Regions from separate parts of the Shewanella sp. HL-SH4 genome, predicted to be linked through region 1. Evidence: predicted binding sites of a transcription regulator. Region 1 holds the regulator's gene; the other holds the start of a gene.

Region 1 (6,110 bases):
CAGTAATGGTATGACCCCGGTGTGGATTGATATTGATACCGCGATTTCCCATAATCTGGAAACTATTGCTAGCAGTGACAAGAAAGGCTTATCGATAGAAAGAGAAACCTTTTTACTGCAGTTGATTAAAGCAGAGTTATTGAACTAAGCCGTAGGCGGCTTTTAAACTTTCGGCGACTTTATGGTCAAAGTCGCGGTCAATAACATTCACTCAATGTCTGCTATTCCATTTTCCAGTGACACGATTGAAGTTCAAGATAGGCAGTTAAATACGTACCTTGATAACCACTTTACGGACTTTTTGCGGCGTAGCAAACGTGCCTGGCATGTGCATATCACCAGGAAAGAAAATAGCAAACATACCGGTTTTTAAGGCAATAAATGCCGCATCTTGTTTATTTGATTCGAAGTCAAACTCGGCATAATCATGTTTGTCATAATACGGCTTAGACGGTGTTTGATCCGCTAACGGTAAATAACCAAACTCTTCTGCACCACTGACCACATATTGGACATCAATATATTGCTGATGTACTTCAAATGGCTCAATTTCTCTTGGTTTGGTTTCATAATCATTGACGATAACAAACAGGTTTTTACCGTCTAGTTCATAGTTACCAACAGCTTTGGCGGTAAAATCTGTTTCAGCTAAGTGTGCTAATGCCAAGGCTAAACGTGGATGCAGTTTTGTATATAGATGGCGATTTGCTAAAGTGTCAACAATCATAAGAGTTCCAATGAATAATTCAGCAGTGAAAGTGTCATAGTATGGCAATAATATCACTGTTTTAACTCTTCAAGTATTAGAGGATCAACATTTGTCAGCATTACGGCTTATTGCAGGTGAAACCGCTTTTAAACAGATAGAAGCGCAAGGTTTACAGCAAGGTATGTTTACCCAGCTATTAGCCGCTTCAGGCGGTCCTAAGTGGATTGGTATTGCAGGGTTAGACAAGTATATTTTTGGTGAGTTTTTTAAGAACCGTCAAGATCCGTTATATATGCTGGGAGCGTCTTCCGGTGCATGGCGTTTAGCATGTTTAGGACAAGACAACCCTTTAGCAGCCTATGAGCGATTAGAACATTTTTATATCACTCAGCGTTATGACGATGTGCCCACCAGAGAGCAAGTCACTCAACAAGTGCAGGGTGTGGTTGATGGTATTTTAGGTGATAAAGCGGGGACGGATATTATTGCTAACCCGATATTTCGGGATCATATTATTGCCTGTCGAGCCCGTCATGTGAATAGCAGCCAGTCTAAGGTTGGCATTGCCATTGGTTTGGCCTTAGCTGCGGCCAGTAATAGCGTTAACCGTAAAAGTATTGCATGGCATTTTGAACGTATTTTACTGAGCCATAAAGATGCCGCATCTCCGTTTGGGCGCTTAAAAGACCTACCAACCAAGCAAATGGCACTGACTGAAAATAATATTCGCCAGGCACTGCTCGCCACCGGTTCAATTCCATTATTACTTGATCCAGTGCGCGACATTGATGGTCTGCCAAAAGGTAAGTATTACGATGGTGGCATTACCGATTATCATTTTGATTTACCCCTACCCAAAGAAAGTGGCTTAACCTTATATCCACATTTTTACCCGCATATGAGCCCAGGTTGGTTTGATAAGTCACTAATATGGCGTAAGGCCCGCAGTAATTATCACAATGCGCTTATTCTGGCGCCATCGGCTGAATTTATTGCCTCGCTACCCTATGGCAAAATTCCAGATCGTGAAGATTTTAAGCATCTTGATACCCAATCTCGGATTGATTATTGGCAAACAAGTATTAAACAGAGCCAAAAGTTAGCTGATGAGTTAGCAACTATTGTGGCCAATGGTACCGTAATGGATCATCTTGAGGCTTGGTAAATTACTGGTATTGTGGAACAAAGTAAGTTGCATTTTCAGTCGTACATTAGCATTAATTTATCTTAATTTACTGTTGGTTTTTTCATCGTTGACTACACTGATATGGAGCAGCATCTTATTGATGCTCGCTTTTTTGGTGCTTCACCTTGATGGTGTTGGAGGCGAAAATGCAAACACGTGAAATGGCTTTACTGATACAAGATGCGGTGTTGTTGCCAAATGGCCGGCTCGAGTTTAGGGTTGCTTTTCCTGCTGAATTGGCGCTGGTGGCATCAGTGCTTAAAGGTGAATACGGTTTAGCCATGGCAGCGCTAAAGGCTAAAAGTGAACTTCCCTGTTATCGCAGTATTACCGAGTGTGAAATTATCGACTTTCACCAACTAGAAGATAAGTCGCTAAGTATTGTGTTAGAGGGTAAGCAACGCTTAAAAGTATTATCGGCAGCTAAACAGCACAATGGCGTATGGATAGCACGGACTCTTCCTTGTCAGAATTGGCGCCATGAGCCGATAGTGGGTAAGTTTGAAATTATCAGCGCAGCGCTTGAACAGTTTTATGAAGTTAACCCTGATTTACTTGGTTTGTATTCACAAATTCATTTAGAAGATGCGACCTGGGTGAGTCAGCGTTGGTTAGAGGTTTTGCCCATGTATAGTCGTGATAAGTTACGTTTGGTGGATCAGCCCAATTGTCACAAAACCATGGACTTTGTCCTGCAATTACTAAAATCCCATGTTGATGTATAACCTGATAATATAAGGGTATCTATTCGGTACCCTGATAATTTTTATGTCGAAATCTACTCACGAGTCACTTTTACCTACTGGCGCTATTGCGGCGCAGCCATCCTATGTTGTCTTACCTCGCACGAGTGAATCCTCTACAGTTTATCCAACAGTATTGGCTTTTTTAATTGATAAGTTTCCACAAATATCACCCTCAGCGTGGGATCAACGGATTAAAGAGGGCAAAGTACATTGGCAAGATGGCCAATTAATTGATTGCCAAAGTGAATATGCCGCAACCAAACGGGTTTATTATTATCGTGAAGTTGCAGTTGAAAAAAAAGTGCCTTTTACCGAGCAAATTCTTTATCAAGATTCCCATAAAATCATTGTCTATAAACCGCATTTTTTACCGGTTACCCCTGGTGGTAATTATGTGAATGAATGCTTAGTACACCGTTTACGTATTCGTACTGGAATAGACACAATAGCCCCAGCTCATCGGCTTGATAAAGACACCGCTGGCGTGATGTTGATGACGGTAAATCCCGAGACTCGGCATGCTTATCATCAACTTTTTCTCGATGGTAAGATTAAAAAAACCTATCAAGCAGTGGCCGAGTTACCACAAGACTTCGCCTTAAATCAGATGATGTTGCCGCATCATTGGACCATTAAGAATCGGCTAGAACGTGGAACACCTAGTTTTACCATGCGGATTGTTGACGGACCCAGTAATAGTCATTCTGAGATTACATTGCTCAAAATTAACAATAACCTAGGACTTTTTGAACTGGAACCCGTTACCGGCAAAACCCATCAATTACGGGTGCATATGCAGAGTTTAGGCATGTCAATTTTGAATGACCGTTTTTATCCTACACTGCAGGCTAAAGACGATGATGATTTTGACAAACCATTACAGTTATTAGCGCAGCGTTTGCAGTTTGTTGACCCAATCACTAATGAAGTTAATGATTGGTGCAGTGAAGGACTCACTATGTGATTTAAGCTATTTTAACAAAGATTTTTAAAGGCTATTTAATGACTTTACCGTTAATAGTAGCGCACTTAACGAACACAATATTAAGGTGGCTTTGCGGGTTTTGTTTTTATCGACTTTGCCGACAATGCGCCCTGCTATAACATAGCCTGCGAATACCGATGGAAGCAGCATTAAAGAAAGCCAAATGTGCTTCACTTCAACTAAACCTACAATGGCTAAAATAGCCAGTGCAATCATTGAGCTAAAGATAAAAAAGGCTGATAGTGCCGCCCTAAATTGGCTGGCATCTTTTCCGGCCAGCAAAATAGCCATTGGCGGTCCACCAATGGCGGCAATGTTGCCAAAAATACCTGAGACAATACCCGCAATAAATAAGGTTATCCGATTCACAGGTGCGGACAATTTAAAAACACTCAATAAAACCGCTGTAAATACAATACCCGCAATAGCGAGTCCTAATATGGGTTGGGGGGCGAGTAATAGTAAGCTTGCGCCCAAAAAACCACCCGGAATTCTGCCAAGTAACGCATATTGCAATCCATTAAATTCTAAATGGCTACGCTCTCTGAATAAGGTCATTAGTGAAATTGCAAACCCCATCACAATCACTGGAACGGGCACTAACTGCGGGTCGATAATATACAGTAAGGGACTGGCGACTACGGCTAAACCGAAACCGATTAAGCTTTGGGTTAATGCGCCGCAAAAGATAATAACTGAGGCGAGTAATAACGTGGTGGGATCAATGAATGGCATGCAATGACTCTTAGTAACTAACGTTTTTCAACACAAGCATTTGTATATTGATTGATATCAATTGTTTGATCGTGTCTAAAAACAAAATTCCATCAAGATAACTACCCTGACTAAGCAGGATATTCATCTTGATGGAATGAATAGCAGGTGTAAAATGACTTAAAAGTGATTAATTACTCTAAGTCTTCCCATTCAATACCCATTTGGTCCATCAATGCTTTCGCTTCACGCGGAATGCTGTCAGGCTCATCTTTTGATAAGTCATGATCATCGGGCAATGGTTGACCCGTGTAAGCATGTAAAAAAGCTTCGCAAAGTAATTCACTATTTGTCGCGTGACGTAAATTATTTACCTGGCGACGAGTGCGCTCATCGGTCAGTACTTTCAATACTTTTAACGGAATTGAAACTGTGATTTTTTTTACTTGTTCATTCTTCTTGCCGTGTTCGGCATATGGGCTAATATAGTCGCCATTCCACTCAGTCATTAACTCACCCTTTACTTTAAATACGGTGCAGATTTTAAACCCTTAAAGTTTCTAGTCAAATTATTGCTGTGTTTTAGTGCACATTGCAAATAGATTTCTTTATGTTTAGACGTCTAAACGTCTATTTTTGTTGACCTGAGCTGCTCAGTTAGGTAAATTTAGCCATCTAGACATCTCTTTGTGTGTTCGTAATGTTAGGAATCAATCATGACCAAGTCTTGTAAACAACATAGCAATGCTACTGTCGCCGTCCGACAGGGGATTGAAAGTGACACACAACATGGTGCAGTTGTCCCGCCAATTTATTTATCGACCAATTATTCTTTTGATGGCCATAAAAATCCGCGTGAGTTTGATTACAGCCGTTCAGGCAATCCAACACGTTGTATTTTAGGCGAAGCCTTAGCCAAATTAGAGCAAGGGGCTACCGGAGTGATAACCTGTACTGGCATGGCTGCCATTACGCTAGTGACCCATTTATTAGGCCCAGACGATTTATTGGTTGTGCCACATGATTGCTATGGAGGTAGTTACCGTTTATTTACTAACCTGGCCAAGAAAGGTCAGTTTAAATTGGCCATCGTTGATCAAACCAACGCGGCAGCATTAGCAGAAGCCATTGCCAAAAAACCCAAAATGGTGTGGTTAGAAACCCCATCCAATCCATTACTGCGTGTGGTCGATATTGCCGCTATTGCCACTGCAGCAAAAGAAGTTGGCGCATTGGTTACCGTGGATAACACCTTTTTATCACCTATTTTGCAGCAGCCTTTAAATTTAGGGGCTGATATCGTTATCCATTCCACGACCAAATATATCAATGGTCACAGTGATGTGGTTGGCGGCGCTGTTGTAGCTAAAAATCCAGACATCGGCGAGTTACTGCATTGGTGGTCAAACACCTTAGGCTTAACGGGATCAGCGTTTGACAGTTACCTGACTCTGCGTGGTATTCGTACTTTAGCAGTGCGAATTCGCGAACATCAAGCCAATGCCAAACAGATAGTTGATGTGCTATGTCAAAGTCCTGTGGTGGCAAAAGTGTATTATCCAGGATTAACGGATCATCCTGGACATGAGATTGCGAAAAAACAGCAAAAAGGCTTTGGCGCTATGCTCAGTTTCGAGCTAAAAGGTGGTGAAGCAGAGGTTGTAGCATTTTTAGATGCGTTAACCTTGTTCAGTGTTGCTGAAAGTTTAGGCGGAGTGGAAAGTTTAGTCGCCGTTCCTGCGACTATGACCCATAGAGCAATGGATGCCC
Region 2 (6,110 bases), 1.7 Mb from region 1:
TTTTAGCTAAAATATCGCCAGCTTTAACAAATCCACCTTTGACAAATGAATCAGATAAATAGGTTATTTCACCCATTACCTGTGACACTAAATTGGTATTATATTTCGGATTAACTACACCATATGACGATACGTTAAACATCATCGGCTGAAATTGGATCTCTTCGACTGAAACCAAAGGAGTGGTATCCAGTGCAGGTTTTTCTTCAGGCGGCTTCTTTAAAGCTGAAATCCCTGCTAATGCGCCAATACCCAGTCCTAAGACAACTATGGGTAATATAATCTGTTTTTTTGTCGCCACGACTCTTCCTCAATTTATCTGATTATTTTTATGTAATGATTGTTGTCAGTTTTATCTTTTTAGCCTGGTTGCAGTTTCGTTTCCAAGCATATTTAAGGTTATATTAATCTATATGTTGTTTGTGTGTTATTTCAATGTGTAAACTTGTGTGTCAATAAGCCAATAAATACGAGATATTAATGGAAAATGATCACGCTTGTCAGCCTATCACTGCCGAATCGGTACCTACTGTTATTGAAACTGCGCGTCTGATCTTGATACAAATGTCTTTAAATGAACAAGACTTACTGTTTGAGCTTGATCAAGATGAAGCCGTGATGCGTTACATTAATGGTGGGCGTAAAACAACCATGGAAGACATTGAACAACGCTTTATGCCCAGACTACGCCGCTATCATAATCCCCTAAAAGGATATGGTTTATGGAAGGTTATTGCTAAAGCCGCGTCTGTTACTACTGAGAGCAACAGTGTTACAGAAGAGCTTGCTGGGCAGTTTTTAGGTTGGATTTTAGTGAGGCCGATGTTCTTTTTTACTGACAACCCTCATTTACATGACATTGAGCTAGGCTGGCGTTTTAAGCAATCCACCTGGGGAAAGGGCATCGCCACTGAGGCGGCCAAGGCCGTTGCCGATCTTGTTTCGAATCATACCGAAGTCACTTCATTGAGTGCGATAGCCGATGAAGATAATACTGGCTCAATTAATATTATGAAAAAGCTGGGCATGACCTTTGATAAAAAACAAGCTCATCCTGACGTACCTAACAATCAGCAGGTGGTTTTTTATCGTCTTTCGCTTAACAAATAGCCGCGATGTAGTACCTCAGCGAACGTAAGATTATTATCCTCACTGACAAGGGGCTACATACAAAAATGCCAATCTTGCGATTGGCATTTTTAATTGTGCCCTTTAATCCAAGGAGCAAAGCGAACAGAAATGATTACTTAAGTGCGTCTAGGTAGCGTTCTGCATCTAATGCAGCCATACAGCCTGTACCAGCAGAAGTAATAGCTTGACGATAATGTTGGTCCATCACATCACCACAGGCATAAATACCTTCAATACTGGTTTGGGTCGCATTGCCCTGCAAACCACTGTTCACTTGTAAGTAACCGTGATTCATTTCTAATTGACCGGCAAAAATACCAGTATTAGGACTATGGCCAATGGCAATAAATACGCCTGCGACTTCTAAATCAGTGATTGAACCGTCTTTGGTACTTTTTTCTTCAGACCGGTTACACCCATGTTGTCACCAACCACTTCTTCTAGAGTTTCATCTAAGTGGAGAATGATATTGCCGTTAGCCACTTTATCCATTAAACGATTAATTAAGATTTTTTCAGAGCGGAAGCTGTCACGACGGTGAATAAGGTGAACTTCTGAGGCGATATTACTTAAATAAAGCGCTTCTTCAACCGCAGTATTACCACCACCGACTACAGCAACTTTCTGGTTGCGATAGAAAAACCCGTCACAGGTAGCACAAGCTGATACGCCACGGCCCATAAAGGCTTCTTCTGATGGTAAGCCTAAATATTTAGCTGATGCACCGGTGGCAATAATTAATGCGTCACAGGTGTATTCGCCATTGTCGCCTTTCAAGCGAAATGGACGTTCAGTTAAAGTCACTTCGTTGATGTGATCGAAAAGAATTTCAGTATCAAACTTTTCAGCATGCTTTTGCATACGTTCCATTAGTGCAGGACCGGTTAAGTCTTCAGCATCGCCAGGCCAGTTTTCAACTTCAGTTGTCGTGGTTAATTGACCACCTTGTTGCATACCTGTGATCATGACAGGTTTTAGGTTGGCACGCGCTGCATATACTGCAGCGGTATAACCCGCTGGGCCTGAACCTAAAATCAATAGGTTACTATGACGAGCTTCACTCATGTTAATTCTCCGATTAGATACGATACATTGCGCAATAAAAAAAGTGCAATCAATAAAAATGCAATTAGGCAGGATTGTAGGGAATTTAGCAAAGCGGGTAAAGGGTGCGGTTATGATTGATAATCGATTGAGGCAATCTAATCTGTCAATAAATGGTGTCAGTGATGTATTAATCAACAGACACCTTGCTATTGTCAGGTCATTAATATGCGATATGACACGAAGGCAGATTATTTTTTTCTAAATAATTTTGATGATAATCTTCAGCGATATGAAATGTTTGTAAAGGCACTATTTCAGTCACTATATGGCGTTGTCCCCAACGGCCACTACGTGCAAAGGCCAACTTAGACGCTTCAGCCTCAGCTTTTTGCTGCTTATCATGGAAGAAAATAGTACTGCGATATTGGTTACCGATATCACCACCTTGCATATTCAGTTGTGTCGGGTTGTGATTTTGCCAAAAAACAGTTAACAAATCATCATAGCTCACCACAGCAGGATCGAATTCAACTTGAACGACTTCAGCATGACCCGTTGAGCCAGTTTTAACTTCTTTATAGGTTGTTGCAGTATCTTTTCCGCCCATATACCCACAGGTAGCATTACTTACGCCGTTAATTTCACGAAAAAAGTATTCAACACCCCAAAAACAACCGGCACCAAAAGTTGCTAACGCCATGACACACCCTTACAAAAGTTTTAATAGAAGTCTAGATGGCTATGATTGTGTTCAAGTTTAACCATTATTGCAAGCATTGATTCGTCTTTAACTGCAGTTTAGTGGCGATCAATTTCATTTTGTTTGGCTTGTGGTAGAATTAGACGTAGGAAATACAAGCAAACTGTCCAGATTTGCATAATAAAAACAACAAGGAGCTTAAATTGACTTTACCGCTTATGGATACCAGAGATTTTCTAGCTTTTACCTTAGCAAGCCCGCTCTCACTACCACAGCAGTACCATTTTCATTTAGGGGACCACACTCAGGTTGATATCCTTGATACCGGTGTGATTGTATTTACCCCGTTAACTGCAACTGCCACTGCTAAAAAAGATATTGTACTGTCGTGTGCTGTGCATGGTAATGAAACCGCCCCGATTGAGATTTGTAATCAACTGATTAAGTCGTTATTGAGTGAAACTATTATTACTCAACATCGACTATTGTTTTTAATCGGCAATCCTTCGGCAATACTCAATAAAACCCGTTTTCTTGAAGAGAATATGAACCGTTTATTTAGCGGTGCCCATTCAAAAGGACAGGGTTTAGTTAATGCTGAGCGTATTCGTGCCAAAGCTTTAGAAAAGTATGTGGCCGACTTTTTCAATAATAGCGTATCAGGTAGCCAGCGTATTCATTACGATTTGCATACAGCGATACGCCCATCAAAACATGAAAAATTTGCTATTTATCCTTACCGCCCAGGTCGAGCATTTAGTGGTGAGCAAATGATGTTTTTGGCTGCATGTGGCGTTGACACCATATTGTTTCACCATGAGCCAACAACCACATTCAGTTATTACTCTTCTGAGCATTTTCAAGCTGATGCGTTTACGGTTGAGTTGGGTAAAGTGATGCCATTTGGCGAAAACGATATGACTCGTTTTGAAGATACCCACAAAATGTTAACGGCGTTAATTACCCAAGATGTGGTCAAGTTGCCAGACTATAATTCAGCATCATTGAATTTATACAAAGTATCGCGTTCAATTAATAAAAGTGCTGACGATTTTGCTTTCAGCTTTGCTAATGATGCACCCAATTTTAGCCAATTTAACCAAGGTGAAATCCTTGCAACAGAGGCCGGCACTGAGATAAAAGTGCAACAAGAAGTCGAGGCGATAGTGTTTCCTAATGCTAAAGTACCTATAGGTCAACGAACCGTATTGTGCCTAGTACCTGCACCAAATGAAGATGTACAGTAGGCTACTGAGTTAGCGTAAAGCAAATTATACAATTTAACAGACTAAGAATTCATTAATGGCCTGGCTAAACTATTGTATGGAAGTTTACGTTAACGTAATGTTTGTCGGCAAACTATAATTAGACTGCTACTCTTGAGGTAGCATCTCACAAGAACAAGAGCACATTATGAGCAACGCACCACTGAGCAACGAAACAGTGCATCGTGTCAGCTTTCTCGACAAGGCGTCATTGCACATTCCCATTTTGCGTGTTTTACAGGCAGATGGCACCACTTACGAAAACGCAGTGTTACCCGTTATCGATCAAGATTTAGCGGCGAAAATCTATGACACTTGCATATTTACCCGAGTTTTAGATGAACGTATGTTAGGTGCACAGCGCCAGGGGCGTATTAGCTTTTATATGACCTGTACCGGTGAAGAGGCGGCCATTATTGGTAGTGTTGCTGCGTTAGACCAAGGTGATGTGATTTTAGCTCAGTACCGTGAGCATGCTGCACTGCGTTATCGTGGTTTTACCACTGAGCAATTTATGAATCAGATGTTCAGTAATGAAAAAGATTTGGGTAAAGGCCGTCAAATGCCAATCCACTATGGTAGTAAAGCGCTTAATTACCATACTATTTCATCACCTTTAGCCACTCAAATACCGCAAGCTACTGGCGTTGCATATGCGCAAAAGTTAAAGGGCGAGCGTAATGTCACTATTTGTTATTTTGGCGAAGGTGCTGCATCAGAAGGTGATTTCCATGCAGGCTTAAATATGGCGGCGGTGTTAAAAGCCCCAGTCATCTTTTTCTGTCGTAACAATGGCTATGCTATTTCAACCCCAACAGAAGAGCAATTTGCTGGTAACGGTATTGCCAGTCGCGGTGTGGGTTATGGCATGCATACCATTCGTGTTGATGGTAATGATATGTTGGCAGTACTTGCTGCAACACAGCAAGCGCGTGCGTATGCATTAGAGCACAATGCACCAGTATTAATTGAAGCCATGACATATCGTCTTGGTGCGCATTCATCATCAGATGATCCATCTGGATATCGCTCTAAAGATGAAGAAGCAAAATGGCAACAACATGACCCAGTAAAACGCTTCAAGCTATGGTTAATCAATAAAGGTTGGATTAACGAAGCTGATGACAGTAAAGCTCACGAAAAATACCGTGAAGAAGTGCTTGCTGCGGTGAAAGTCGCCGAGAAGATACCTGTACCTCGATTAGATGAAATTATTGAAGATGTGTTAGACCAACCAACAGCAGTGCTGAAAAAGCAGCTTAAAGAGTTGAAAGAACACATCAACAAATATCCTAAAGCCTATCCAAAAAGTGCAGGGAGACTATAAGCCGTGGCTCAAATGAATATGTTACACGCCATCAATGAGGCGTTATCAATTGCCATGAAAGCCGATGAGCGCATGGTAGTTTTTGGGGAAGATGTTGGCCACTTCGGTGGTGTTTTTCGAGCAACTTCTGGATTACAAGAGCAGTTTGGTCGTGATCGCTGCTTTAATACACCACTAACCGAACAAGGTATTGCGGGTTTTGCTAACGGTTTAGCTGCACACGGCATGACCGCGGTAGCTGAGATCCAGTTTGCAGATTATATTTTTCCAGCGTTCGATCAAATCGTCAATGAAACGGCTAAATTCCGTTATCGCAGTGGTAATGAGTTTAATGTGGGTGGATTAACCTTCCGCACCCCTTATGGCGGTGGTATTGCTGGTGGTCATTATCACTCCCAGTCTCCAGAAGCTTACTTTACCCAAACTCCGGGATTAAAAGTGGTTATACCGCGTAATCCTGAGCAAGCTAAAGGGTTATTGTTAGCCTCAATCCGCGATCCAAATCCAGTGATTTTCTTCGAGCCAAAGCGTTTATATCGCGCATCGGTCGGCGAAGTGCCTGAAGGCGATTACATTATTGAACTTGGCAAAGCTGACGTGGTTAAACAGGGCACTGATGTGACTGTTCTAGCCTGGGGCG

What was found. The regulator MetJ, encoded in region 1, represses methionine synthesis genes. The targets are predictions, from matches to a motif close to TAGACGTCTAGACGTCTA.
Region 2: msrA (peptide-methionine (S)-S-oxide reductase MsrA) is a predicted target of MetJ. The motif match lies at 2,903-2,920, and genes of this name have one in related genera.

Annotation. Positions count from the first base shown of each region.
Region 1 is NZ_CP195037.1:2,724,896-2,731,005, forward strand. Features, by position in the region: gene ACRWQL_RS12905 (NUDIX hydrolase) at 1-148, shown strand, start outside; gene ACRWQL_RS12910 (YhcH/YjgK/YiaL family protein) at 266-727, opposite strand; gene ACRWQL_RS12915 (alpha/beta hydrolase) at 819-1,874, shown strand; gene ACRWQL_RS12920 (LON peptidase substrate-binding domain-containing protein) at 2,042-2,620, shown strand; gene ACRWQL_RS12925 (pseudouridine synthase) at 2,664-3,605, shown strand; gene ACRWQL_RS12930 (sulfite exporter TauE/SafE family protein) at 3,630-4,361, opposite strand; gene metJ (met regulon transcriptional regulator MetJ) at 4,535-4,849, opposite strand; gene metB (cystathionine gamma-synthase) at 5,057-6,110, shown strand, end outside.
Region 2 is NZ_CP195037.1:165,432-171,541, reverse strand. Features, by position in the region: gene ACRWQL_RS01735 (efflux RND transporter periplasmic adaptor subunit) at 1-301, opposite strand, end outside; gene ACRWQL_RS01730 (GNAT family N-acetyltransferase) at 481-1,110, shown strand; partial or broken gene trxB (thioredoxin-disulfide reductase) at 1,244-2,196, opposite strand; gene msrA (peptide-methionine (S)-S-oxide reductase MsrA) at 2,399-2,878, opposite strand; gene astE (succinylglutamate desuccinylase) at 3,082-4,125, shown strand; gene ACRWQL_RS01710 (thiamine pyrophosphate-dependent dehydrogenase E1 component subunit alpha) at 4,292-5,470, shown strand; gene ACRWQL_RS01705 (alpha-ketoacid dehydrogenase subunit beta) at 5,474-6,110, shown strand, end outside.